3 regions of the Shinella sp. JR1-6 genome follow, and region 3 is predicted to be linked to each of the others. Evidence: predicted binding sites of a transcription regulator. Region 3 holds the regulator's gene; each other region holds the start of a gene.
The links. The regulator LexA, encoded in region 3, represses DNA repair genes until DNA is damaged. The targets are predictions, from matches to a motif close to TGTTCNNNNTGTGTTCNG.
Positions count from the first base shown of each region.

Region 1 (9,601 bases), on a different contig from region 3:
CCAGCTACGGCGGCGAATACAAGGACGCCAAGACCGAGCGGCTCGTCGCGCGCATTGCCGGCGCGCTGACGCTCGTTTCGGAAAACCCGAACCAGTCCTATCGTATCACCATCCTGAATTCGCCCGCGATCAACGCCTTCGCGCTGCCGGGCGGCTATCTCTACGTCACCCGCGGCCTGCTGGCGCTTGCCAACGACGCCTCGGAAGTCGCGGCCGTGCTCTCGCATGAAATGGCGCACGTCACCGCCAACCACGGCATCGAGCGGCAGAAGAAGGAAGAGGCCGAGGTCATCGCCAGCCGCGTCGTGGCCGAGGTGCTCTCCAGCAACATCGCCGGCAAGCAGGCCCTGGCGCGCGGAAAGATGCGCCTCGCCGCCTTCTCGCGCAACCAGGAACTCCAGGCCGACGTGATCGGCGTGCGCATGCTGGGCGAGGCGGGCTACGACCCCTATGCGGCGGCGCGCTTCCTCGATTCCATGGCGGCCTATGCCCGCTTCACCGCCGTCGACCCCGATTCCGACCAGAGCCTCGACTTCCTGTCGAGCCACCCGAATGCACCGCAGCGCGTGGAGCTGGCGCGCCTGCATGCCCGCGCCTTCGGCGCGGAAGGCGCGATCGGCGACCGCGGCCGGGACTACTACCTCGCCGGCATCGACGGTCTGCTCTACGGCGATGCGCCCGAAGAGGGCTATGTGCGCGGCCAGACCTTCCTGCATGGCAAACTCGGCATCCGCTTCGACGTGCCGGCCGGCTTCCAGATCGACAACAAGGCCGACGCGGTGCTGGCGACGGGTCCCGGCGATGTCGCGATCCGCTTCGACGGTGTTGCCGACAGCCGCAAGCAGGACCTCGTGAACTACATTTCGAGCGGCTGGGTGACCGGCCTCAGACCGGAGACGATCCAGCCCGTCATGATCAACGGGCTGGAGGCGGCTACAGCCAAGGCCGCGGCCGACCGCTGGGAGTTCGACGTCACGGTCGTGCGCATCGACAACCAGATCTACCGCTTCCTGACTGCCGTGCCGATGGGCTCGAAGGCGCTGGAACCGACTGCGGCGATCCTCAAGGCCTCGTTCCGCAAGCTGACGCCGGCCGAAGTCACCTCGCTGAAGCCGTTGCGCATACGCGTCGTTACCGCACGGGCCGGCGACACCGTCGCCTCGCTCGCCGGACGGATGATGGGCACGGATCGGAAACTCGACCTCTTCCGCCTGATCAACGCGATGACGGCGGCGAGCACCGTCCGCACCGGTGAAAAATTCAAGATCATCAGCGAGTAATCGCTTCTCCCAAACAAAAACCCCGCCGTCTCCGGCGGGGTTTTTTTGTTCAGCCGCATCCGGCTGCCATCGTTACTCGCGATTGCCGAGGAAGCGCAGCAGGAACAGGAAGAGGTTGATGAAGTCGAGGTAGAGCGTCAGTGCGCCCATGATGGCCTTGCGGCCGGCCACGGCGACGTCGTCGGCTTCAAAATACATTTCCTTGATCTTCTGCGTGTCCCAGGCCGTCAGGCCTGCGAAGACCAGCACGCCGATCGCGGAGATCGCGAAGTCGAGCGCCGAGGACTGTAGGAACAGGTTAACGAGCGAGGCGATGATCAGGCCGAACAGGCCCATGATCAGGAACGAACCCATTGCGGACAGGTCCCGCTTCGTCGTGTAGCCGAACAGCGACAGGGCGCCGAAGGCGGCGGCGGAGACGAAGAAGGTCTGCGCGATGCTGGCGCCGGTATAGACCAGGAAGATCGACGACAGCGACAGGCCCATCAAGCCGGCATAGACCCAGAAGGTCGCCTGCGCGGCCGCAACGCTCATCGTGTGGATGCGGAAGCTCAGGAAGAAGACCAGCGCCAGCGGGGCGAGCATCACGACCCACTTCAGCGGGCTCACATAGATCGCCTGGCCGAAGGCGGTGAGCTGCCCGTCGGCGAAAGCGGCCTGCGAAGCAGCATAAGCCACCACGCCGGTGATCGCGAGACCAAGAGCCATCAGGTTGTAGACCCGGAGCATATAGGCGCGAAGGCCTTCGTCGACGACCGCGCCGGCCTGAGCGCCGGCATTGGCCGTTCGGGTCTGGTAGTTGCGGAGATCAGCCATGTTTTCCTCTCGTAAAGCCCCCTGTGATGACGGTGTCGGGTTCCCGTTTATTCGCCGAGGGTTCGGCACGAAAGCCCGGGCAACCGCTGTGGGGCTCCAGCTTGCCTGTAAACAATATGCGCATGAATTGTGTCTCGTACAAGACCCGCGCCCCTCGCGGACCGCGGATCCCGGCATCGTCAGAGTTCGCGCAGCACGGGCGCGGCCTTCTGCCCCAGAATGCGCCAGGTCCCGGCAAGGCCGATGCCGACGGTCATGACGAGGGCTGTAACGACCGTCATGACGGCGACGTCGGGCAGGAAGCTCGATGGCAGCGTCATGATGCGGCTCACCACGAACCAGGCCGCCACCCCGCCGGCAAAGAGCGCGAAGAGCGCCGTCGCCAGACCCAGCATCAGATATTCGTAACTGAAGGCACGGATCAGCGTAGCGCGTGTCGCGCCGAGCGTCTTGAGCACCACGGCATCGTGCACGCGCGCCCGGTTGCCGGCCGCAAGCGCCCCGGCGAGCACGAGGATCGAGGCGATGAGCGCGACGGCGGCCGCCGCCCGGATGGCAGTGGCGAGCTGGCCGACCAGCTCGTTGACCACATCGAGCGCATCCTTGACACGCACACTGGTGATCGTCGGGAAGGCATTGGTGACTGCCTTCAGGGTCGCCGCCTCCTGCTCGGCGGTTGCCTGCGGGTCAATCACCGTCGACAGCCACGCATGCGGCGCGCCGGCAAAGGTGTTCGGCGAGAAGACCATGACAAAATTGATCGACAGCGATTCCCATTCGACATTGCGGAAGTTCGCGATGCGCGCCGTGATGTTGCGGCCGAGCACATTGACCGTCACACTGTCGCCGATCTTGAGCCCGAGCTCGCGGCCCTCCTCGGCGGCGAAGGAAACGAGCGGCTCGCCAGAATAATCCTCCGGCCACCATTCACCCTCGGCAAGCGTTGAGTTTTCCGGCGTGCGCTTGGCATAGGTGATGCCGCGGTCTCCGCGCAGCACCCACTGCCCTTCGGGCGGCACCTTGACCTTCGAGACCTCGACGCCGTTCAGCTCCATGACACGGCCCCGCAGCATGGGCACCTCGATGATCTTGCCGTCGGGCATGTTGGACTGGAGCACGGTGCGGAACCCGTCCAGTTCGCTGCCCTGGATATCGACGAAGAAGAAGTTCGGCGCGCGCTCCGGCAGATTGCCGGTCAGTTCCCGGCGCAGGTTGCCGTCGATCAGCGTCAGCGTGACGAGGAGCGCAAGACCGAGGCCGAGCGACAGCACGACGGACGAGGTGAGCGCCCCGGGCCGATGGATATTGCCGATGGCAAGCCGCAGCGACGGCGAATTGACGCGCGGACTGCGCCGCGCGATCGCGGTGATCAGCATGGCAACGACACGCAGGACCACGAAGGCAAAGGCAATTGCCCCGAGGAAGACTATGGCGATGTAGCGGTCATAGGCCGTGACGATGGCGAGCCCGGCCAGCGCCGCAAGGAAGACCGCCGCACCCGCGACATAGGGCCAGCTCGGCAGGCGGCCGGTCTCGAATCCCTGCTCACGGAAGAGCGCCGTCGCCGGTACCTCGCGGGCATGCCCGAGTGGCATGATGGCGAAAGCGAGCGCCGTCAGCAAACCGAAGACGGCGGCAAGCAGCAGCGCCGAAGGATAGATCGTCGCCTCGGCCGGCACCGGCAGCACGCCGTCGAGGAAGCGCATCGCCACCATCGGCATCAGCGCACCCGCCACGAGGCCGATCAGGATGCCCACCGCGGCGATCAGGGCGATCTGCGCGAGATAGACCAGCGCGACCAGCGAGGCCGGTGCGCCGAGGCACTTGAAGGTGGCGATGACGGAGCGCTTGGAATCGAGATAGGCGCGCACCGCATTGGCGACACCGACACCGCCAACGATCAGTGCCGTCAGACCGACCAGCGTCAGGAACTGCGAGAAGCGCGTGATGTTGTTGGTCAGCGAAGGGGCTGCGCTGTTGGAGGTACGGATCGACCAACCGGCCTTCGGGAAGGCTTTCGTGGCATCCGCCCGCACCTTCGCCAGCGAAACGTCGGTATCGGCAAGCCGGATACGATAGGCGTTCTCTACGAGACTGCCGGTCTGTACGAGACCGCTCGCCTGCAGGGCCTCTTCCGAGACCATCAGCCGCGGCGCGAAGCCGAAACCTTCCGAAACCGCGTCCGGCTCGCGAACCAGCGTCGCCGTCACCTTCAGACGGGCCGTGCCGAGCAGGATCTCGTCGCCGACGGCGATGCCGAGCCGGTCGAGCAGCAGCGGCGCGACGACCGTGCCATAGCGCTCGCCCTCTTTCGCGAAGAGCGTAGCGGACGGTTGCTGCGGGCTGGTTCCCAGCGTGCCGTAGAGCGGATAGGCGCCATCGACACCCTTGGCCTCGACCAGCGTCTGGTCGGATCCATCGGGCAGGCGCGCCATGGAGCGCAGGCTGGAGGAGAGAGAAACATCGCCGAGCCCCTGGAAGTGCTTCAGCTCTTCCGGGGTTGCGAAACGATTGTTGAATTCGAAGCGCACGTCACCGGCAAGCAGGGTCTGCCCCTGCGAGGCGATCGCCTGGGTGATGGCGCTCGACACCGAATTGACGCCCGCGATCGCCGCCGTTCCGAGCGCGATGCAGGCGAGGAAGATGTAGAACCCCTTGAGGCCGCCACGCATTTCGCGCAGCGCCAGGCGAAGCGCCATTGGAACCTGCCTGAGGACCGCGCCGACCCTCATGCGGGTACCGCCTCTGCCAGTGCCGCCTTGACGGGCGCCGCGCCGGAAACGATCTCGCCGGAGCGCATGGCGACCTGCCGGCTGCACCGGGCGGCAAGCGAGGGATCATGCGTCACCAGCACCAGCGTCATACCGCGCTCGGCCTGCTTGGCGAAAAGAAGGTCGGCGATCTGCCGGCCCGTCTCGGTATCGAGGTTGCCGGTCGGCTCGTCGGCGATCAAGAGCTTCGGCGAGGGTGCGAGCGCCCGGGCGATCGCCACGCGCTGCTGCTCGCCGCCCGAAAGCTGGCCGGGATAGTGCGACAGGCGCTCACCGAGGCCGACCGCCGTCAGCTCCCGCCGGGCGATCTCGAAGGCGTCCCGCACATTGGCGAGTTCCAGCGGCACCGCGACGTTTTCAAGCGCGGTCATGTTGGGAATGAGATGGAAGGACTGGAAGACGATACCGACATTGCGGCCACGGAAATCGGCCACCTGGTCCTCGTTCATGCCGTGCAGGCCCGCGCCGTCGATATGGATCTCGCCGCTGTCGAGCCGCTCGAGCCCGGCCAGCACCATCAGGAGCGTCGACTTGCCCGAACCGGACGGGCCGACGATACCGACCGATTCGCCGCCATCGATGACAAGGTCGATCCCCTTCAGCACATGCACGGAGGCGGCCGCCCGGCCGAGGGTGAGATCGGCTTTTTTGAGATCGATGATGGTTTTGGCCAAGGAATTCTGCCCTATATGTCTTCAAACAACCGGAATGCCAGCAATCTAGGATCAGCGACATGTCGTTTAAAGCGGCGCTTTCATTTTTCGCCTCACTTGCAATCACAGCTTTGTTATCCGTGGGCAGCGCCCGGGCGGAACCGGTGAAGCTCGTCGGCTTCGGCGACAGCCTGATGGCCGGCTACCAACTGCCCGCGGCGGATGCCTTTCCGGTGAAGCTGGAAAAGGCGCTGCGCGAAAATGGCTACGAGATCGAGATCGCCAATGCCGGCGTTTCCGGCGACACCAGCTCCGGCGGCCTTGCCCGGCTCGACTGGTCGATCCCCGAAGGCACGCAGGGTGTGATTCTGGAGCTCGGCGCCAACGACGCGCTGCGCGGGATTCCACCGGAAGAGACGGAAAAGAACCTCGACGCCATGCTGACGCGTCTCAAGGAGCGCGGCATCGCAGTGCTGCTTGCCGGCATGCTGGCACCACCGAACATGGGGCCCGAATACGGCGAGCGCTTCAACGGCATCTACCAGCGCATGGCGGAAAAACACGGCGTCACGCTCTATCCTTTTTTCCTGGACGGGGTCGTCACCAAGGCGAACCTGCAGCTCGAGGACGGCATGCATCCGAATTCCGAAGGGGTGGACGTGATGGTTGCGACGATTCTTCCCGCCGCCGAAGCGTTCATCAAATCGATACCGGCGAAGGAGTAGTTTTCGCGGGTGCGAAATAAGGGTTGCGCAAAAATCCATTGCGTGATTCGCTGACAGTACATTCCAGCAGGGAGAAGTCGCCATGCCGAGACTTTTCGTCGCCCTCGAAGTGCCGCGCAATGCTGCCATGAGCCTCTCCTTGCTGAGAGGCGGACTTCCCGGGGCCCGCTGGATCGATGTCGAGAACTTCCACATTACCTTGCGTTTCATCGGCGACATCGACGGCCGCACCGCCGACGAGGTGGTCGACAAGCTCGACCGCATAGAACGCCCGGAATTCCAGCTGGCCCTGTCGGGCATGGGCTCCTTCGGCTCGAAGAAACCGCATTCCGTCTTCGCCGGGGTGACGCAGGCGCCGGAAATGTACGCCCTCCAGGGCGAGATCGAGCGCATCTGCCAGCGCCTCGGCCTTCCCGCCGATCCGCGCAAATTCACACCCCACGTCACGCTCGCGCGCCTGCGCAATGCCCGCACCGAGGACGTCGCCCACTATCTTTCCGGTCGTGGCAATTTCTACACCGCCCCCTTCACCGTGAACCGCTTCGTGCTGATGTCCTCGAAAGAATCCGTCGGTGGCGGGCCATACCTCACGGAAGAGGTTTTCCCACTCTACGAGGCCGGCGGCGGCTGGGATAGCGCGGACCTGCGCGATCACCTGATTTGATCGGCAAGCTATCATAGGGCAATCGGCCCGGGCCTGAGACGGCCTTTGCCGCAGCCGAGCCCGGCAAACCGGCCTTTAGTGCTCCCGCCGCAACACCTATAGATGCTGAGGGACTTTTGTCTTCAGCAACTGGACCAGCGCGGGGTCCATGAACGCGTAGTCATCCGGAATATCCAGGCAGATAAGCCGTTTACCCTTGAGAGCGGACCGGAACTTTGCCTGGACCTTGCTCCGATGGGCTTTCTCCATCACGAAAATGATGTCCGCCCAGCCGATCTCTTCTGCCGAGAGCGGATTTTCCGCGTCGTTGTTTGTGCCGGCGGAGGAAACTTCGATGTCCGGCCAGCTTGCGAACACCTGTTCGGCCGTCGGGCTTCGCAGCTTGTTCTGACTGCACACAAAGAGAACATTGCGCATGTTTTTTCTTTCTTCTGCCTCTCGCGCAGCGATAGCACCCGGAAAATGCGGGTGTCCACGCAAGAACACGGAATGAACACGGCCGGAATGGGTCTCCGCTGGACCGCCTTCGTCCCCCTTGTTCCGATTCAGCATTTCGCGGCACCTACCCGAATCACGTCAATCCCTTGTGGTGAACAAACCCTGAATCATCCGGAGTCAGCGATTCGTCTCCGATTCGTTCGCAGACTGTTCCGCAAAGGCCGCAGAAGCGCGAGAAAAGCGGCGCTTTTCGCCTTGCCCCTTGCCATCGGGCGTCTCGATGGGCATCTGTTGCCTGCCGGATGCGTCCGGCGGAGATGGAAACCTGCCGGGGCGTGACTTGTCGCAAGCACCGATGATCTTGAGCGGCCGCGGGGTCACCGCGGTGCTCGGCCCGACCAATACGGGCAAGACCCACTACGCAATCGAACGCATGGTGGCACATGAGACGGGCATTATCGGCCTGCCTCTGCGCCTTCTCGCGCGCGAGGTCTACACGCGCCTCGTCGACAAGGTCGGCCAGCACAATGTGGCGCTGGTCACCGGCGAGGAGAAGATCACGCCGCATATGGCGCGCTATTCGGTCTGCACGGTGGAGGCGATGCCGCGCGAGACGCGCGCCTCCTTCGTGGCGATCGACGAGGTGCAGCTTGCCGGCGATCTCGAACGCGGCCACATCTTCACCGACCGGGTCCTGCATCTGAGAGGGCGCGACGAGACGCTGCTGCTCGGTGCGGCCACCATGAAGCCCATTCTGGAGCAGCTCCTGCCGGGCATCCATGTGGTGGAGCGCCCGCGCCTGTCGCAGCTCTTCTACGCCGGCTCCAAGAAGATCACCCGCCTGCCGCAGCGTACGGCCATCGTCGCCTTCTCGGCCGACGAGGTCTATGCGATCGCCGAGCTGATCCGCCGCCAGCGTGGCGGAGCAGCCGTCGTGCTCGGCGCGCTCTCGCCCCGCACCCGCAATGCGCAGGTCGCGCTCTACCAGGAAGGCGACGTCGAATATCTCGTCGCCACCGATGCGATCGGTATGGGTCTGAACCTCGACGTCGACCATGTCGCCTTCGCGCAGGACCGCAAGTTCGACGGCTACCAGTTCCGCAACCTCAATCCCGCCGAACTCGCCCAGATCGCCGGCCGCGCCGGGCGGCACCTGCGCGACGGCACCTTTGGCGTGACGGGCCGTGTCGATCCCTTCGACGACGAGCTGGTCAAGCGCATCGAGACGCATCAGTTCGACCCTGTGCGCGTGCTGCAATGGCGCACGCCCCGCTTCGACTATTCTTCCCTCGTGAACCTGCGCAAGTCGCTCGATGCCCCGCCGCCGATCGGCGGGCTGACGCGGGCGTTGCCGGCCGTCGACCAGCAGGCACTGGAGCACCTGTCGCGTTACCCCGACGTCCGCGACCTTGCGACGACACCCGAGCGCGTCGAAAAGCTCTGGGAGGCTTGCGCACTTCCCGACTACCGCCGCATCACCCCCGCCCAGCACGCCGACCTCATCTCGACGCTCTACGCGGATCTGGTAAAGCGCGGCACGGTTAACGAAGATTTCATGGCCGATCAGGTGCGCCGCGCCGATCGAACCGATGGCGAGATTGACACGCTTTCGGCGCGAATCGCACAGATAAGGACGTGGACCTATGTGTCGAATCGGCCCGGATGGCTTGCCGATCCGACACACTGGCAGGAAAAGACGCGGGAAATCGAAGACCGATTGTCCGATGCGCTACATGAACGGTTGACGAAACGCTTTGTTGATCGCAGGACATCTGTGCTCATGAAGCGCCTGAGAGAGAATGCGATGCTGGAAGCTGAAATCAGTGTGAATGGCGATGTCTTCGTAGAGGGACATCATGTCGGGCAGTTGGCCGGTTTCCGGTTTACGCTGGCCTCCGGAACAGAAGGCCCCGATGCGAAGGCCGTGCAGACGGCTGCACAGAAGGCGCTCGCGCTGGAGTTCGAAGCCCGGGCCGCACGCCTGCATGCTGCCGGCAACGGCGACCTCGCGCTCGGCTCCGACGGCACCGTGCGCTGGCTCGGCGATCCCGTCGCACGCCTGACGGCGAGCGACCATGTCATGCGTCCGCGCGTCATCCTTCTCTCCGACGAGCAGCTGACCGGCAATGCGCGCGACCACGTCGCCGCCCGCATCGAGCGCTTCGTGAACCACCACATCGCGACCGTGCTGAAGCCGCTCGACGACCTTTCGCGCGCGGAAGACCTGCAGGGCCTCGCCAAGGGCCTCGCTTTC
Region 1 is NZ_SHMI01000008.1:187,050-196,650, forward strand. Features, by position in the region: gene EXZ48_RS16675 (M48 family metalloprotease) at 1-1,280, shown strand, start outside; gene EXZ48_RS16680 (Bax inhibitor-1/YccA family protein) at 1,353-2,096, opposite strand; gene EXZ48_RS16685 (ABC transporter permease) at 2,276-4,828, opposite strand; gene EXZ48_RS16690 (ABC transporter ATP-binding protein) at 4,825-5,541, opposite strand; gene EXZ48_RS16695 (arylesterase) at 5,601-6,245, shown strand; gene thpR (RNA 2',3'-cyclic phosphodiesterase) at 6,328-6,909, shown strand; gene EXZ48_RS16705 (low molecular weight protein tyrosine phosphatase family protein) at 7,006-7,326, opposite strand; gene EXZ48_RS16710 (helicase-related protein) at 7,703-9,601, shown strand, end outside.
Region 1: the regulator LexA is predicted to act here: its motif matches at 7,545-7,562, upstream of EXZ48_RS16710 (helicase-related protein).

Region 2 (9,601 bases), on a different contig from region 3:
GCTGGGTGCTGATGGCGACCGTGCTGTTCCTGTGGGGCGGCTGCGTCGCCGGCCTCTACACGGTCGGCCTCAGCCACCTCGGCTCGCGCCTCGTCGGCGCGGACCTCGCGGCGGCCAATGCCGCCTTCATCTTCTGTTATGCCGTCGGCACCGTCGTCGGTCCGCAGGCCATCGGCGCGGCGATGGATGTTTCCGGCAATGACGGTTTTGCCTGGGCGATCGTCGGCTTCTTCGGGTTTTACCTCGTACTTTCTCTCGCCCGGATGGTTTTCCGGCCGAAACGGGGTTGACTTTTCGGGCGCGTTTTGTAGTTTCCGCCCAGATTTAAGCCGTAGAGCAGACTGGCTGTCCGCGGCTTCGTTTTTGATAAAGGCAGGACGACCATGGCCAAGGCTACCACCATCAAGATCAAGCTGCTGTCGACGGCCGACACCGGTTTCTTCTACGTGACCACGAAGAACAGCCGTACGATGACGGACAAGATGACCAAGACGAAGTACGACCCGGTCGTCAAGAAGCACGTCGAATTCAAGGAAACCAAGATCAAGTAATCTTGGGAGCCGCTTCGGTTCGCAAAGGCGCTGGACGGAAACGTCCGGCGCCTTTTCTTTTTGTCGGCAGCCTTCGTGTCGCCTGCCCCGAATCAAAAACGCCGCTCCCCTGAGGGAGCGGCGTTGAATGGGGGTCGGTCAGACACGACGACGGCACGAGGATTCCGTATTTGTCGTAGCTGACCGACCGACCCCACGACCCAGGAGATGCGGCGGACCTAGCATCATGGGGTAACCGGTTGTGCGGCCTCGTTTGCCGCGCATGAGTTGAGCATCGCGCGAAAAAGAAAAAAAATCAACGAATTCTTAACGCTCCCCCGCCGGCGCCTTGTCTCATAGTTAACCGCACCGAGGAGACGTGTACCATTGAGCAGCGGTTCCGTCATGGATCGCAACAATGGTTGGCAACGCCAATTTCAACCATTGCGAGAGAAGTATGCAACCATGACAAAATACCCGGTTGACGTACGGGAAGGCGATACACGACACAACCCATTGATAGGCCTCACCAAAGTCGAATAGTACGACTTATAGCCAATTTTCACCACGTGACCGGATTCTAGGGGCGGCGCGGTTCACGTACGGTCAGCAACCGGCACGAACCGTGCAACCTGCGGATTTCCAAGTCAAATGCCCGAAATATGAATTCGCCTGTGGACAACCTCGCGGCGAATCGGCCGCCTCACGCGGCGGCAGCCACGACCCGGTTTCGGCCGGAGCGCTTTGCCTCATAAAGCGCGGTATCGGCGCGCTTCAACAGGGCTTCCGGACTGTCTCCGGCCGACAGCGCACTGGCAAGGCCGAGCGAAGCGGTGATGGACAGGAAGACGTCCGTGCCGGGCACGCGGAACGGTTCCCGTTCGACGATCGTGCGGAGGCGCTCCGCGACACCTGCCGCCATGTCGGCAGAGGTATCCGGCATCACCAGAACGAACTCCTCCCCGCCGTAACGGCAGGCAAGGTCGGCGCCGCGCACGGCCGAGCGCACGCGGCTGGCGAATTCGCGCAGCACCGCATCGCCGGCATCGTGGCCATAGGTGTCGTTGACCAGCTTGAAGCGGTCGATATCCGTGATGCAGACCGACAGAGGCCGGCCCCGCGCCGTCGCGCGGTCGATCAGCAGCTTCATGTGGTTGTCGAGATAACGACGGTTGTGCAGACCTGTCAGACCGTCCGTGACGGCCAATTCGATCGTCTGGCGCACGCTGGCGCGCAGGCGGTCGTTGCAGCGCTTGCGGCGGATCTGGGTGAGGCTGCGGGCGATCAGCTCGTTCGGGTCGATCGGCCGCATCAGATAGTCCGTGACGCCGAGATCGAGTGCGCGCACCACCATGTCGTCGTCACCCTGCTCCGCGATCAGCAGGATCGGCAGAAAGCGGGTGCGTTCCAGCGAGCGGAGCTGCGAGCACAGGCGCAGCGGATCGTAGTCCTCGAAATTGGCGTTGACGATCACCAGCTCGAAATTGCTTTCGGCCGCCTGGAAGAGTGCAGCCTGCGGATCGGACATCGAGGTGACCTCGGCGATCGGCTTCAGCGCGCGGGTGATGCGCTCCTGGGAGCTGGCGCGGCCATCGACGAGGAGGATATCGCCCGGCTCGTCGCCGAGATTGCTGTCCAGCCCCTCCTCCAGGGAAATGGCGCGGGCGGTGGCCGCGCGCATGCGCAGCTCGTCCGTCAACGTCTTCAGCCGCACGAGGCTCTTCACCCGTGACATGAGTTGCAGGTCGTTGACCGGCTTGGTGAGAAAATCGTCGGCGCCGGCCTTGAGGCCGCGCACGCGGTCGGAGGGCTGGTCGAGCGCCGTCACCATGACAACAGGGATATGGGCCGTGCGCGGATTGGCCTTCAACCGTTCGCAGACCTCGAAACCATCGATGCCGGGCATCATGATGTCGAGCAGGATGAGATCCACCTGCGTGCGTTCGCACATGGCAAGCGCATCATAGCCATTCTCGGCCGTCAGCACGTCGAAATACTCCGCGAGCAGCCGCGCCTCGAGCAGCTTTACGTTTGCCGGAATGTCGTCGACGACGAGAATGCGCGCTGTCATGGCCCTGACCTCCGACTCATGCGTCGCCGAGATAGGTTTTGATGGTTTCGATGAATTTCGGAACGGAGATCGGCTTGGAGACATAGGCCTCGCAGCCGCCCTGGCGGATTCGCTCCTCGTCGCCCTTCATCGCGAAGGCTGTGACGGCAATCACCGGGATGACATGCAGCTCGTCGTCTTCCTTCAGCCACTTGGTGACTTCGAGGCCGGAGACCTCGGGAAGCTGGATATCCATCAGGATCAGATCCGGACGGTGTTTGCGGGCAAGATCAAGGGCTTCCATACCATTCCGGGTCTGGATGGTCGTATAGCCGGACGCCTCGATGAGATCCCGGAAGAGCTTCATGTTGAGCTCGTTGTCCTCGACAATCATCACCTGCTTGGGCATCGTGCGTCCCTGTTCCTCTCGCCGGCCTTGCAACCTTCCGGTGGATCGATAAGTTGCGGCAAAGCCGAAATCACCCAGCTTGTCCGCATCGACGTTAGCGCGACTTGGTTGATTAAAAGGTAAATTTCCCGAGGAAAAACGATGAAAAGCCAAAAAGATACACCCGCGGTTGCCGATGCCGAGGCAACCGCCGTCGCCATCCTCGGCTGGCTGGCCGGAGAACCCGAACTGCTCTCGCGTTTCCTCTCGCTCACCGGCGTCTCACCTTCGGATGTGCGCAATGCCATCGACGATCCCGGCTTTCTCGCCGGCCTCGTTGCTTTCCTGATGGAACACGAACCGACGCTCCTTTCTTTCAGCACCGCGACAGGTGTCACGCCGGAGGCGGTGGTGCACGCCCACGCCGTCCTCAGCGGGCCGGGCGGCAGCGACGATTTCTGAGCGGGCGGTAAGCGGGGGTCTCCACGCGCTTGCCTGTGCGTCGTCATGCCTTCACCTCCCGCAGCGCTTGAGACTCGTGAATTTAAGCGGTGATGTCGCGATGTTCAATATTTGTTCCGCATGATGAGCACAGCCGAATCGCGTTTTCCGGGCTTCTGCCGCGACTGCCTTGCCGGGCAGCCTGTGAACCTGCGCCGTTGTCGCGCATGCGGCAGCCCCCGCCTCGTCTATCATGCCGAACTCTATGGCCTGACGCTCGCCCATATCGACTGCGACGCCTTTTATGCGGCGATCGAGAAGCGCGACAATCCTGACCTTGCGGACAAGCCGGTCATTATCGGCGGTGGCAAACGCGGCGTCGTCTCCACCGCCTGCTATGTCGCACGGATCCACGGCGTGCGTTCGGCCATGCCGATGTTCAAGGCGCTGGAGGCCTGTCCCAACGCCATCGTCATCAGTCCGAACATGGAGAAATACGTCGCCGTCGGCCGGCAGGTGCGCGCGATGATGCAGGACCTGACGCCGCTCGTTCAGCCGCTTTCCATCGACGAGGCCTTTCTGGAGCTCAAGGGCACCGAACGCCTGCACCACGATCCACCTGCCCGTGTGCTCGCCCGATTTGCCCAACGCGTCGAAAACGAAGTCGGCATCACCATCTCGATCGGCCTTTCCTACTGCAAGTTCCTCGCCAAGGTGGCTTCGGACCTCAACAAGCCGCGTGGTTTTTCCGTCATCGGCGAAGCCGAGGCGCTCGACTTCCTGCGCGAGAAGCCGGTGCTCCTCATCTGGGGCGTCGGCAAGGCCTTTGCCGAGACGCTGGAGCGCGACGGCATCCGCACTGTCGGCCAGCTGCAGACCATGGAGGAAACCGACCTGATGCGCCGCTACGGCGTCATGGGCAAACGGCTCTTCAACCTCTCCCGCGGGCAGGACGACCGGGAGGTGCATGCGAACGATCCGGCCAAGAGCGTATCGGCCGAAACCACCTTCTTCGACGACATTTCAAGCTATGACGAGCTGGTGGCGCACCTGCGCCGTCTCAGCGAGAAGGTCGCCACGCGCCTGCGCAAGTCGGGCATCGCCGGCCACACCGTCGTCCTGAAGCTGAAGACGGCCGATTTCAAAGGCCGCACGCGCAACCGCAAGCTGGAAGACCCCACCATGCTCGCCGACCGCATCTTTCGCACCGGTATCGAGCTTCTGCGCAAGGAGGTGGACGGCACGAAGTACCGGCTGATCGGCATCGGCGTCAGCGATCTTGCCGATCCCGGCCGCGCCGACCCGCCCGATCTCGTCGATCCCGCCGCCAGCCGCCACGCCGCCGCCGAGGCCGCGATGAACACCCTGCGCGACAAGTTCGGCAAGGCGAGCGTGGAGACCGGCTACACGTTCGGCAAGAACGGCCCCAACCGGTTTCACGAAAAATTGACATTCAAGACCGCCGGAAAAATCGACGGACCCACCGAATAAATCCCGGCAAGCCAGCGTTCTTGACTGCATCGGGATGGCACAGATCGGGGGATCGTCTGCGTGCATCAAGCCTTCCTTAAATCGGATGCACTACGCTTCCTGCCGGTTTGTATTGCGTACGGATGGGTCACATGAAGTTTCGCCTCGTTACCGGCATGAGCATAGTGGGCCTGATGCTGAGCTGCGCCACCGCGCTCGGCGGCACGCTCGAAGGTCCGCTCCAGATCATGGTGTCGAAGGACCTGCAGGAGTTGAAGGTCTATGACGGCGGCGTGGTCGTCGCCACATCGCGCGTTTCCACCGGCAAGGCGGGACATTCCACGCCGACCGGCATCTTCTCGATCCTCGAAAAGAAGCGCACACATTTCTCGAACCTCTATGACAGCGCGCCGATGCCTTTCATGCAGCGGCTGACCTGGTCGGGCATCGCGTTGCACGCCTCCAACAGCGTGCCCTCCTACCCCGCTTCGCACGGCTGCGTGCGCCTGCCGAACGACTTTGCGAAACTGCTGTTCAGCACGACGCGCCGCGGCGGTCATGTCCTCGTCACCGACCGCGAGATCACGCCGCAGCGCATCGTGCATGCCGCGCTGTTCAAGCCTGTCGTCGTCGTTCCGGATACGCCGCTGCTCTCCGAGGCCGGCCTTCGCCCCGCGCTCATCGAAGCCGGCGAGAAGAGCGTCGAGGTGGCGATGACCGATCCGAAGCCGGAGGTCATCACGCCCATCGTACAGAGAACAGAGCAAGACCCGATCCGCATCCTGATCACCCGCCGCGGCGAGCGCGAGATGCTGATGGATCTGCAGACGCTGCTGACGACGCTCGGCTATGACGCCGGCGTGCCGGATGGCCTGCACGGCAAGCAGACCGTTACCGCCATCCGCGCCTTCCAGCTCGCGGAAGGGCTGAAGGAAGACGGCATGATCTCTCCGGAGTTTGTCGCCGCCGTCTACGCCAAGGCCGGCAAGGGGGCGCCGCCGAATGGGCAGATCCTCGTGCGGCAGAAATTCAAGCCCGTCCTCGAAATGCCGATCACCATCCGCAACCCCGAAATCGCCCTTGGCACGCATTTCCTGCTGGCCCGCGAGGTCGATGCCGACAAGGGCAAGGCGGAATGGTACGGCGTCAGCATGGACAACCAGCTTTCGCAGGCGACGATGAAGCGCCTCGGCATCACCACCGAAGCCGATGCCGCTGCCCCCGAGGTGCTGGCAAAAACCCTCGACCGGCTCGATATTCCGGAGGACATGCGCCTGCGCATTTCCGGCCTGATGGGCGAAGGCGCCTCCCTCTCCATCTCCGACACCGGGCTCGGCCCGGAAACCGGCGACGGCACGGACTTCATCACCGTGACGCGCAAGGTGCAGAAAGCCGATGCAGGAGCGGTACAGAGCGGCAAGACATCGAAGAAAAAGAAGAAGGCATCGATCACCGTCGTGAACTGACAGGCAGCTGTGGCCTGCCTTGCAGCAGGCCATCGATACCGCCTGCCGGCGAATGTCTCGACGTGGGCGCCGTCCATGACATGATGCCCCTCACTGCCTCTCCTCTTCAAAGGTGTCTGAATGACCTTTGGAAAACGCGTGACGCCACCCCAGCCGGCCCCTGTCGTCCCGATCCCTCATGCGCTTGCCAAGGATAGTCCCGGCAACGCGTCCGAGCTCGTTGCGATCGTCGTCGATTTCGTCAACCATCTCTTTTCGGCAGGCCTTTACCGCGCCGACGAGGTGCCGCATCGGCTGATCCAGCTCTACCACGCCGATTTCTACATCGCGCAGGTGCTGAACGGCGGGCACAGCCAGTTCGTTCACAATTGCGGAACACGAAGGCAGGCCATTCTTGCCAACGCCATGGCAGGGTTGTCCGCCATGGGCGCGCCCCACCATGCCGCACTGCTGGGTGAGCTCGGCCTCTGGATTGCCGCCAACCCAGACCAGGCGGATGCGCAGACCGGCTTTTCCGGCGGCCGGGACGGCGCGCTCGATGCGCTGGACAAGCGTTTCGAGGAGGCAGAACGCCTCAGGCCGGCAACGGACCAGGCGGCTGCCTGGATCAAGGCATGGCCCGACATCCGCTATCTCGATCCTGCCGGTTTCGAAGCGGCCTGGGAACAAGGTGCCCTTTCCAATCCCCGGCGTGCGCTCCGGCTGTCGAAAGCCCGCATCGAAGCCTTCCGGCAATCTCTTTCCGACCCTCTGCTCCTCGCTTTGGGGCTCGCGGCCGATGCGGCGGACGAGACCCTGATTGATCCGGGAACCACAGAGGTGATCGACATCGGCGGCCGCCGCGAAGAGGTCCGGCTCGTCCAGACGAGCTTCGGACTGCGTGGCGCAGCCTGCGCCGGCGGCTGTGTCCGCCTCTACGCCTTGCAGCTCGGCGAACGGGACGTGACCTGGACGGCCGTCTCCCTGATCGGCATCGCGGAGCGGACGGACGTCGACGCCATCACGGCCTTCGTCAGACACGAACCTGTCGCCGCAGCGGCCGACCTCCTGCTCCGCCGCGCCCGGCCCGCCGCAACCCATTGCGCGATCCAGCCCGCTGCGATGGCCGACGGCATTCCCCACCCGATTTTCCGGATCTCGATTGCCGACGACATGCTGATGCTGACAAAGGCAGGCTCGGGCTACGTCCTGGCGGGGCGCGCGCCGGGCGACACCCATGGCCCCGTCTCCTTCGCGCAAATCGCGGTGCACGAACGGGAAATCGACGGCCACGCAGGCTGAAAGGCCCCTCTTCACCGCTGCCGTCTTGAGACATGCCAGGCGACGAACATCACCGGCAGAATATCCCACGCCGCCGCCTAAGCGCTGCGTGCTGCGATTTCCTCCAGGGAAACCGTGCCGCGGGCCTCGGTGACCGCACCATCGACGATCCAGATGGCCTTGCCGAAACAGGCGACCCTGCCCTCATGCACGACCGCGCCGTCCCCATCATTGCAGGCAAGAATGGGACGCCGCGTGTGCCTGCTGTAACGAAGGAGCGCGGGGAGATAGGCCGCGTCGTCATCGAGATGCGGGAAGAATTCCAGCGGCATCAGATTGAGGGCTTCGCCCTCCACATCCTCCGGCCGTTCCCCAAGGAAGAGCGCGTCGGTCGCGATCGTCGGCGCCATGAGAATGGCGCCGGCGCTGACACCGATCAGGACACCGCCGCCTCGTGCCCAGTCCCGCAGGGGCGCGAGCAGCGCACTGCGCTTCAGCCGCATCAGGAAATCGCCGGTATGCCCGCCGGAAAGGTGAATGGCATCGCAGGCGAAGAGCCGGGCGACGTCCATGGCATCCCGGGTGAGGTCCAGGTCGTGATAGAGACAGAGATCAAGGCCAAGCCGCGCGTAATAGGCCCTGCCCGCCTGAAAAAACGTACGCTCCGGATCCGGGCCCGACGCAACGTAACCGACCCGGGCGCCGCCGCGCCGCTCACGAAGGAGGCCCAAGAGACAGGCATCGATCTCCGCGCCCTCGCCCGCGGTCTGGTCGCTGTAGAGGACGAGGTTGACCAAGACACTCCGTCTCCCGTGCCTCAGACCAGTTCCACGTCCAGCACACCCGGCGTCGAGCGCATGGCGGCGGCGATTTCCGAGGAAATGCGGAAGCGTTCATTGAGCTCCACCTCGATTTCCCGCTGGCCGTTGTCCTTGATCACGATGAAGGAGACGAGGCCGTCGCCCTTCGTGTTGAGATGGGCGGCGATGGAGCGAAGCGGGCCGCTGTCGCGCACGTAGACGCGCAGCGCCTTCTGCGTCTGCAGCGATTCTTCCTCCAGCGAGCGCAGCGTCTGGATGCGCAGGCCGATGCCTTCCGGCCGCTCTTCCGCCTGCACGGTCAGGACCAGCGACTTGCCGGGCTCCAGCAAGTCGCGGTACTGGTTCAGCATTTCGGAGAACAGCACTGCCTCGAACTGGCCGGACGAATCGGAAAAGGCGACGATGCCCATCTTGTTGCCGGTGCGCGTCTTGCGCTCCTGCTTGGAGGTCACCGTGCCGGCGAGGCGACCGGCGGTCGCGCCGCGCTTCACCGCCGCGGCGAAGTCACCGAAGGTCTGCACGCGCATCTTGGAGAGGATCGGCGCATAGGTGTCGAGCGGGTGGGCCGACAGGTAGAAGCCGAGCACCTGAAATTCGCGGTGCAGTTTTTCCGAGGCGAGCCAGGGCGTGTAGGACGGAAGCGTGATGACCTCCGGCCCCGTTGCCGCGCCCATGCCGAAGATATCGCCCTGCCCGCTCGTCTTGTTTTCCTGCGCGCGCTGGGCGGCGCCGAGAAGCCTGTCGAGGCCGGCGATCATCGCCGCGCGATCATGGCCGAAACAATCGAAGGCGCCGGCGACGATCAGGCTTTCGAAGACCCGGCGGTTGACGAACTTGGGGTCGATGCGCACGCAAAAATCTTCCAGACTCTTGAACGGCGCCGTACCGCGCACATCGACGATATGCTGCACCGCGGCCCCGCCGACGCCCTTGATGGCGGCAAGCGCATAGTAGATGCGGTTTTCCCCGGTCTCGAAATGAGGGAACGAGGTCTGCACCGAGGGCGGGATGACCTCGATACCGAGCCGGCCGGCATCCTGCCGGAAATCGTTCAGCTTGTCCGTGTTGGACATATCGTAGGTCATCGACGCGGCGAGGAACTCGACCGGGTAATGCGCCTTGAGATAGGCCGTCTGGTAAGAGACGATGGCATAGGCGGCGGCGTGCGACTTGTT
Region 2 is NZ_SHMI01000003.1:461,864-471,464, reverse strand. Features, by position in the region: gene EXZ48_RS07515 (MFS transporter) at 1-290, shown strand, start outside; gene rpmG (50S ribosomal protein L33) at 384-551, shown strand; gene EXZ48_RS07505 (PleD family two-component system response regulator) at 1,234-2,601, opposite strand; gene EXZ48_RS07500 (response regulator) at 2,618-2,989, opposite strand; gene EXZ48_RS07495 (DUF3572 domain-containing protein) at 3,131-3,430, shown strand; gene EXZ48_RS07490 (DNA polymerase IV) at 3,554-4,900, shown strand; gene EXZ48_RS07485 (L,D-transpeptidase family protein) at 5,032-6,345, shown strand; gene EXZ48_RS07480 (DUF4375 domain-containing protein) at 6,484-7,626, shown strand; gene EXZ48_RS07475 (Type 1 glutamine amidotransferase-like domain-containing protein) at 7,704-8,402, opposite strand; gene dnaE (DNA polymerase III subunit alpha) at 8,423-9,601, opposite strand, start outside.
Region 2: the regulator LexA is predicted to act here: its motif matches at 3,532-3,549, upstream of EXZ48_RS07490 (DNA polymerase IV).

Region 3 (9,601 bases):
TGCCGGTGAATTTCCCCCAGAGTGACCGGATAAGATCGACCTGCGCAGGCGTTGCCATCGTCGGCCGATAGCCATAGGTCCGTTGCGTCCAGGTCGAGCGGAAGCCCATAGCGGTGAAATACTTGATGACAGCGGTGAAGCCGGGCTGAGTGAGATCGGCCGCGCTTTCGCACCTGCCGTACCGGGCGAGGATCGCCCGGTAGCTGTCGTCATCAAGGGAAAGCTGCTTCTTCGCGACGTGAAGAAGGGCTATCTGTTTTGGCGTGATAGGGGATGTGAAAGCGCTACTCTTCGCCATCGTCATTCTCCATATACGGGAGCCATGGAAGGTGAGGCATCATGCCCATCGCGTCGAAAATCGTCACTCGCCCGAAGGGCCTCAAGGGAAACCCATTCGAAATCATCCTCAAGCGTTCGTGCGAGATCGCTTATGGCATCCATTTGAGTATCAACATACGTATAGAAGGCAGAGAATACCGCTTGAAGCTCGTCAAGAGTATCCTCGCGAAGTGGTCTATCCATGCCGTATTGGTCATATACCTGCATCACACGGCACATTGCGCGGACATTTTGTTCGGTCTCGCATAATATACTGGCGAGCATCCGTTCTTCGTTGGTAAGCAGCGTGCGGAGCATGCTATGTTCGTTGATCTTGTGAAGCATGGTGTTTCTTTCTCTTGGACATAGCTCCGCACTACGCCGAACAGATGCACGGAGAACATTGGTTTCAGATGGTACGCGGGTGGGTGGAGGCGGCTGCTAGGCCGCTTCCGGTCTCAAAAGCCTCAAGTCCGCCTGATCAGGTTTTGCCTTCATGACGGTTTTGATGTGCTGTAAACGGATACCACCTGTGCCGGTGGTCAGCATTTTGGCCTCGCGCAACAACCGCCCAAGGTGGCGGGCAGTTGTGCGCATGCCGAAATTCCCTATCGCTTCGTAGGCGTCCATTCCTTCGACACCGTAGGCTGCGCCGATCACATCGCAGTCGCGTCGATCCAGTTTCGGAAGCTGAATTTTCATGCCAAGGCGCTCATCCACCTGCTTCCAGGCGGACTGGTCTACCTTCGATTTCGCGAGCCGGGAGCCGTTGCCGCTCATGATGAGCGCGAGGTCGCACGTCTCCTGAAGGTTCTGGAGTTCCCGCTGCGCCGTCGCTTCCAGCGTCTGGATTTCATCAACAATGAGCAAGCGGCGCGGGTTATGCTGCCGATCCCAATCAGTTCTGGCGAGCTTGCGGACAAGCACGTTGTAAAGATCGCGGGTGTACGTGCAGTCATGATAAATCTCGAAGGCGGCAAGAAGCATTCGATACATGTCCGGCACGGTCTTGTGAGCCTGCCCGGCAAGGCAGTAGACTCCGCCGAGTTCCTTCGCCAGATAATAGAGAGCAGTTGTTTTGCCATGACCGGGATCGCTTACAACTTGCACCGGCTCTCCGAAATTCATGGTGTAATCTAGCCCGTCGCGAATGCGCTTAACGGCGCTGATCTCCACGAAGTACTCCCTCGCCGGCACATATGGCTTAATGAGTTCCATCGTACTTCCTTTGATTGTGAGCGGCGGCGGCGCGAACAAGCAGCGACCGGGCCTCATCCATTTCCCGCTGTTTCTCTTCCAATTGCTGGCGGGTCTTTTTCGCAGAACGTACAGGAACGATGGCGTGGCTGCCGCCGCCGTCCAGATCGACCGAGATCACCCCGGCTGGCGCGTTTGGAACGATTTGCGCTGCCCCCTCGCCGATCTCGATCAACTTGCCGAGAACGTCGATTTCAGGCACGGAACGCTGCATCTTGCGGAGCGCCTGCTTACGGTTTTTATCGCGCGCCGCGCTGGTCTGTGCACCGCGAGGATCATCATAGAGGAATTCGCAATCCGGCGTGGCCCATCCGATGCGCTCGCCCTGGACGGTTTCCACCAGCAACTCATTGAAGCCGTGATAGGCAGGGACGCGGACGATGACAGTGGTTTCAAAGCACCTGTCGAGTTCCGGTCCGGTCCACAACCGCCCGCCGAGGCTGAAGGCGTGCTTTTCCAGCTTGCGGCGCTCCGGCTTGGCGAAGGCCATGTAGAACTGGCTGTCGTCTATCAGCGTGGAAGCCCATCCGGCCTTCACATGCCCCTCGAAAGCCTGCGACGGCGACTTGCCGGCAAGCGCGCCTCCCTGAGGCAATGCCTCGTAGGTCTTCAGAAGCTGGAAAACCAGTTTGCAGAATTCGTCAAAGCCGTTCTCGTATGGAGGCATCGGCTTGCCGAGTTCCCGGCGCTTCGGGTTCATGCGGTTGTCGTCGATCCAGCCGGGAATATGTCGAAAATATTGCTGGTTCATCTGGCGGAAGAAGCCTTCAACCACCTTAGCGGATGCGTTATAGGCCCTCGCCCGGATGACACGGTTACGATCCTCTGCCGTGTAAGGCGTGATGCTGCAATTCAGCTTCAAGGCGTCCTCAAGGTAGTCGGCAAAACGGTATTCGGAGCCATTGTCGCAATAGAGCTTCTACGGCATGCCGAAGGCCGGATGCTGGCACATACGCTTGAATGCCTCGATCACATCGACGTTGCGCACGCCGCCGCGCTCGTTGAGAAAGACGAGTTCCCCGAAAACACGGTTCGTCGCCACATCGTGGAAGGCCAGAAACTTAGGGCTCGCGACCGTGCCGTTATTCCGGCGCACCATCACATTGATATGGTGCACGTCCATCACCACAATCTCCATGGGCTGGCGACCAGCTATCGTGCGACGGATGCGTGGCTTGTTGTCCTCGCTGGCTTTCCGGTCGAAGTTATGCCGATAGACGGCCTTAAACCGGGCTTCGGCCGACACGATGCTGTCGGGGATATTAAACAGCTTCGTGGCCTCGGTCTCATCGGTGACGACATAACCATATGCAGCGGTGAGGCGGCGCAGCTCGGCAGAAGCCATGAACCGGATCAGCTTGCGCGTGGTGCCTTTGACGATCAGCCCGCGAATGAACTGGACGATATCCTCGGCAATGGTTTCCTTGGCGATATCGTCAAAGGGAACCGTCTGCATCCACGCCCGGTTGATTAGGGCTTTCTTTTCGCCCTTGTCGCTCCGGACTTTCTGCGCAAGGCCCTGAAATCCCTCTGTTTCGAAAATCTTGATCCACTCATATAGGGTGGATTGGGTGAGCTTGCGTTTATGGCCGGTCCAGTCGAGCCGATAGGTACCGTGCAGCTTCTCGATTTCGGCCTTGCGTTCCGGGCTCCGGTACGGATGCTCCAGCGCCGGCGCGATGATGTCGTGTTTCCACGCGCGTTCCAGCCGAGCCATATCGTCACCGAGGCGGAAGCTTAAAACCGCTTTATCGGCTATTTGAAGGGTCTTTAAATGCTCTTGAAGATGGGGCGGAAGGCTGGAAACCCGTACCTGATACTGGATGCCGGAGCGACCGCCACGGCCGTGGAAGGTGCGGACTTCAAGGGCGTCGCCCCGCCATACCTGACCGCTTCTTGCCAATGAAAGTGCGCGGCGCGCTTTACGAAATGATATTCCTGCCACTTGGGCAAAGTCGTCTGCCGTAAGCCAGTTCGACATTTAGGCCGCCCGTCGTTCGATAGCTTTCAAGATCGTCTCCACGAGACGTTTGGCGTTCTCGCTACAAATGTCGCCGCTTAGTGACTGTTCAGCGGTCCTGCGAACAACGCCATTGGCTTTGCACCATGCATTGAAGGAGGAACCTTGAAGGATGAACTCTACGCGAACGTAGACCAGAAGCTCCTTCGAAGGAGTTTTGGATTTGGCTTTCATTTCAAGGCACACCTTGATAAAACTGCATTATGCAGACCGCATGTCCGCACAATGCAGATGTCATGCGGCTCCGTCCGCATTTTGTAGACGAGGGTGCCTGTGAGCGATGCGACAACGTTAAATGTGCCAGAGATTTTGGATCGGATGAAAGCGGCGTGTGGCATAAACACGGATGCCAATCTCGCTACTCATCTTGGAGTTTCAAACAAAACAGTTTCCTCATGGCGATCCAGAAATTCCTTGCCAATCGAGGCAGTCCTCCAGCTAACTGTAGAGACTGGCCGCAAGATCGATTTCTTTCTCTTCGGTGAAGATCGCACGCCTCTGTCGGGCGAAGATTTTGTTCAGCTTTTTAAGTTTGAAGATTTAACAATCAGAGATTTTGAGATCGCCGGAGAGGCCATAATCGCTGAATTGCTCGGTCAATTTGCGGCCGAGGAATTGGCGTTCATGAGCGAGAGCGAGGTAACCGAGGCTGGGAAAAGCTTAGGGGCGGCAATTCTGCGTACCCTTGCATTGGTTCGACATGAGCGGCGGTCGCTTCTTGACAGTGGTAAGATGGATGAAGCCGCATTCGATGAGTATGGTCGAAAGAGTTTCCGCAGTGATTTACCTCATTTCATAAGAGCAATTGAAAACCGGACGGAGCGCCGCAAAAAGCAGGGTCCGCAATAGGGTCCGCAATCCCACGTGGGGTGATCGGCCATGAAGGTTAAGGGCCGCAATAATCGTTGTATTTTCAATTAGTTATTATATCCGCTGGAATGGCCGTGTTTGGGGTTACCAATTGGCGCATTGGGAACCCCCACTTTCGCGGCAAAAGCCCTTTAAAAACAAGGCAGCGCCTGTTTTTGAATTCCAGATTATCTATGCGCGCTATTCCGGATTAGCTCGCGCGCCTCCACCAGTACTATTATTGTTTCAGCAGCCCCTTGCAGAACACATATGGAACAGATAGTGTCTGTTCTGGATTTGTTTCACTCGATTCTCGGTGGAGGAGCCATGCTCACGCGGAAACAACAGGAACTTCTCCTGTTCATTCATGAACGGATGAAGGAGTCCGGTATTCCTCCCTCCTTCGACGAGATGAAGGACGCGCTGGATCTCGCGTCGAAATCGGGCATCCACCGCCTCATCACGGCGCTGGAGGAACGCGGCTTCATCCGGCGCCTGCCGAACCGGGCCCGCGCGCTCGAGGTGATAAAGCTTCCCGAAGCCTATGCCCAGAGCCTGCAGCCGCGCCGCGGCTTTTCACCTGCCGTCATCGAGGGCAGTCGCGGCAAGCAGCCCCCCGCTCCCGTCGCCGCCCCGCCGCGGCGCACGCCCGTGGCCGAGGTTTCCTCATCCGTCTCCGTTCCTGTCATGGGCCGCATCGCTGCCGGCGTGCCGATCTCCGCCATCCAGAACAACACCCATGACATCACCGTTCCAGCCGAGATGATCGGCAACGGCGATCACTATGCGCTGGAGGTCAAGGGCGATTCGATGATCGAGGCCGGCATTCTCGATGGCGACACGGTGATCATCCGCACGGCGAGCAGCGCCAATCCCGGCGAAATCATCGTGGCGCTTGTCGACGACGAGGAAGCCACGCTGAAGCGCTTCCGCCGCAAGGGCGCGTCGATCGCGCTCGAAGCGGCAAACCCCGCCTACGAGACCCGCATCTTCGGGCCGGACCGGGTAAAAATCCAGGGCAAGCTGGTTGGCCTCATTCGCCGCTATCACTGATCGCCCTGCGGATCGAAACTGCCTGTGCGCCAGTCGTAGCTGCGGTGGCGGGCCCAGGGCCGGTCGAGACTTTCCACGGCTGGTGTGACCTGCGCAGCTGAAAAGATGTTGGATAGGCCTTCGGCGTCCGGGTGGATTTCGAGGGCGCCGGTTCGCCTCAGGTGACGCGCCGTCACCAGGCGCGCACCCGAGCGGCAAGCCTCGAGCCGCAGGGCCAGGGACACGACGACGAGGTCGGCAGCGTCGCAGGCCGTGCCCAGGAAGGCGACGTCGTCGAGGGTCACGATCCGCCAGCCGCTTGGCGAGACGGCGGCACAGAAGGCCTTTGCCTCGCAGACGAAGCCATTGCCGGCCCGGGCCTCCGCGAGCGCGGACGCCATGGCGTCCCTCGCCTTCTGCCGGTCGGCCGTGCGCCGGGGCTTGTTTCGGCTTTCTGCAGCACCCGTGGTGCTGACGGCTTCTTCAAGGGTCAAGCCGGCGCTTCTGCGGATCTCCGGTTTTACAAGTTCGCCGAGCCGAAGGGCGCGCCGCCACTGCGAATAGATGAAGTCTGGCGGTCTTGCCCGGTTTGTGGCGACGGTTTCGCCGCGAAGGATGGCAACGAGGCGGCCATCCTCGGACACCAGCGCTTCCGGCGTGGCACCTCCAGCCGGAAAGCAGGCGATGGCGAGGCCGATCCCGACAAGCAGCGTTCCCGCATGGCGCAGCCGCGTGCGCAGGATGCAGACAAGCCCGCCACCAAGGCCGATCAGCAGGAACGCAATCGAGGGAATGCGGCCGGTGACGATCTCGCCCTTCCAGCTCGCAACCCATGTCGACAGCGCGATCATCCACTCGATGCCCTTGCCCATGATCGCGAAGGGCACGCCATCGAGGCCGAAAGGCATGAGCAGTACGGCGATGAGGCCGAAGGGCATGACGATCGCGCTGATGACAGGCATGGCGAGCAAGTTGCCGGCAAGTCCATAGGCCGGGATGCGATGGAAATGGCCGATGGAATAGATCAGGGTCGAGAACCCGCCGATCAGCGAGGACAGGAGCAGCCCGCCGAAGAAGCGCCCCAGCGCACCACCGAACAGTTTCAGGCGCCCTCCCTCGCCCTCGCGGCGGACAGGACGTTCCCGCCAGGCCGCATAGCCGGCGACGAGCCCGAGCGTTGCGGCATAGGACATCTGGAAGCCCGGATTGGTGACGGCCGACGGTGTCACGGCAAGGATGACGATGGCCGAGAGTGCCACGTTGCGCAGGCTGATCGCCGCACGGCCGAACAGCACCGCCACCAGCATGATGCAGATCATGATCCACGAGCGCACGGCGGAGATCGCACCGCCCGAAACGAGGATATAGAGCGTCACCATGACGAGCGCGCCGGCGGCGGCAATCTTCTTGGCGGGATAGCGTTCGGAAAAGCCCGGGATCAGTGCCATCAGAACGCGGGCGCCGACGAGGAAAGTGCCAGCGGCGAGCACCATGTTGAGCCCGGAAATGGCCAGCACATGGGCAAGCCCCGCCTCTCGCAATGCCTCCACCGTTTCCGGGCTGATCGCCCGCTGCTCCGCCGTCACCAGGGCCGCGGCGATCGCGCCGGCATCGCCGCCAATCCGCCCGCGGATATGCTCGGTGAGGTTGTTGCGCCAGGTCGCGACCGTCTGTCGAATCCGACCCTCGACGCCCGGCTCGGCCACTGCAACCGCACGCGGGGCCTGATAGAAGTAGCCGACCGCGCCGGTGCCGGCGAAATAGGCGTCGAAGGCGAAGTCGTTGAGGCCGGAAAGCGCCGGGCCAGAGGGCGGCCCGAGCCGTGCCCGTCCGGTTATCCCACCGCCGATCGGGATCGGCGCATGCCGACTGCGGGCGAGGAGCGTCACCACGCCGGGCGGGCGTTTGAGCACCGGGTCGCGTGTCGTATCGAGCGCGATGCGGTAGCGGATCGCACCCCGTTCGTCACTCTCGCGCGCCAGCACCCGCCCGCTGACATCGGTGGTAACGGGCGCATCAAGCACGACCGTATCGAGCCGCGCGCTTTCGAGCGCCGCCAGCAGCATGCCGACCGGAACGAAGAGTATCGCCCCGGCGGCGAGCGCAGTCCAATCCTCCCGATGTCTGAAGCGCCAGGCGGGCCAGAACGCGAAGGCAGCGAAAAGCAGCAGTGCTGGAAGCGATGGATCAGTAACGGCGGAAAACCACAGGGCCGCTCCAGCACCAAGGAAGACCGGCACGAACAGGAAGAAATGGCCATGTGCCCGTTCCTGCGCGAAGGCGGCGCGCCACGTCTGCGGCGTCTCGGAAGCACTCCTCAAGCGCCCCGCCGCTGTCAGAAGCACCACGACCCTGCCCCTGCGGGCCGGCGGATCGCGTGCCGGGACCGGCAGAGGAGCATCGTCAGGCGCCGCCCGCCAGGCATGCGCCTCGGGCACCTCCCGCCGTTCTGCGACCTTGCCCTTCTCCATGATCCCGGCCCCACCCGTTCACACCGCCATTGTGCAACCGAATGATGGAAACTTCAATCAGCAGTGGCCGTCACAAGTGCTAAGCAAGACAGAAAGGATGCCACCTCCGCATTTCGCGAAACACGCGTAAAAGTTGCTTGAAACTTGCTGGAAAGGGTAGATATTGCGTTGCCGGAAAGCCTATTTTCGCAATGCACAATTTGCCTTTCGTCTCGCTTGGCAGGCAGGTGCAAATGGGCTAGCAAAACGAGCATGTTCATGGTTCCGGCACAACTTCGTGCCGCCATTGGAAACAACGGAGGATCGTTATGACAGGAACAAGCGCGGGTGTATCGGTCGGTGGCAAAGCGGTTGAGCTGCCGACGCGATCCGGTACGATCGGCCCCGATGTGATCGACATCGGCACGCTGTACAAGAACACCGGCACCTTCACCTACGATCCCGGCTTCACCTCCACCGCATCCTGCGAATCGAAGATCACCTATATCGACGGCGACGAAGGCGTTCTGCTGCATCGCGGCTATCCGATCGAACAGTTGGCCGAACACGGCGATTTCCTTGAAGTCTGCTACCTTCTGCTGTACGGCGAACTGCCGACCAAGTCCCAGAAGGACGATTTCGATTACCGCGTCACGCACCACACCATGGTGCACGAGCAGATGAGCCGATTCTTCACCGGCTTCCGTCGCGACGCCCACCCGATGGCCGTCATGTGCGGCTGTGTCGGCGCGCTCTCGGCCTTCTATCACGACTCGACCGACATCACCGATCCGCACCAGCGCATGGTCGCCTCGCTGCGCATGATCGCCAAAATGCCGACGATCGCCGCGATGGCCTACAAGTACCACATCGGCCAGCCCTTCGTTTACCCGAAGAACGACCTCGACTACGCCTCGAACTTCCTGCGCATGTGTTTTGCCGTGCCCTGCGAAGACTATGTGGTCAACCCGGTGCTCTCGCGCGCCATGGACCGCATTTTCATCCTGCATGCCGACCACGAGCAGAACGCCTCCACCTCGACGGTTCGTCTCGCCGGTTCCTCCGGCGCCAACCCGTTCGCCTGCATCGCGGCCGGCATCGCCTGCCTCTGGGGCCCGGCCCATGGCGGCGCCAACGAAGCCGCGCTCAACATGCTCGCGGAAATCGGCTCGGTCGAGCGTATCCCGGAATATGTCGCCAAGGCCAAGGACAAGAACGACCCGTTCCGCCTGATGGGCTTTGGCCACCGCGTCTACAAGAACTACGACCCGCGCGCCCGCATCATGCAGAAGACGACGCACGAGGTTCTCGGCGAACTCGGCATCAAGGACGATCCGATGCTGGAAGTCGCCATGGAGCTGGAGCGCATCGCGCTGACGGACGACTACTTCATCGAGAAGAAGCTCTACCCGAACATCGACTTCTACTCCGGCATCACGCTGAAGGCGCTCGGTTTCCCCACCACCATGTTCACGGTGCTGTTCGCGCTCGCCCGCACGGTCGGCTGGATCGCCCAGTGGAACGAGATGATCGAGGATCCGGAGCAGCGCATCGGCCGCCCGCGCCAGCTCTATATCGGTGCCCCGAAGCGGGACTACGTACCGGTCTCCAAGCGCTGATTTCAGCGGAGCCATCCATGAAAAAGCCCGGTCAGTTTCGACCGGGCTTTTTTGTT
Region 3 is NZ_SHMI01000005.1:166,186-175,786, reverse strand. Features, by position in the region: gene EXZ48_RS10765 (regulatory protein GemA) at 1-298, opposite strand, end outside; gene EXZ48_RS10760 (hypothetical protein) at 301-663, opposite strand; gene EXZ48_RS10755 (AAA family ATPase) at 760-1,536, opposite strand; gene EXZ48_RS10750 (hypothetical protein) at 1,523-2,437, opposite strand; gene EXZ48_RS10745 (helix-turn-helix domain-containing protein) at 2,495-3,556, opposite strand; gene EXZ48_RS10740 (helix-turn-helix domain-containing protein) at 3,869-4,444, shown strand; gene lexA (transcriptional repressor LexA) at 4,772-5,497, shown strand; gene EXZ48_RS10730 (ComEC/Rec2 family competence protein) at 5,491-7,947, opposite strand; gene gltA (citrate synthase) at 8,256-9,545, shown strand; gene lpxB (lipid-A-disaccharide synthase) at 9,577-9,601, opposite strand, start outside.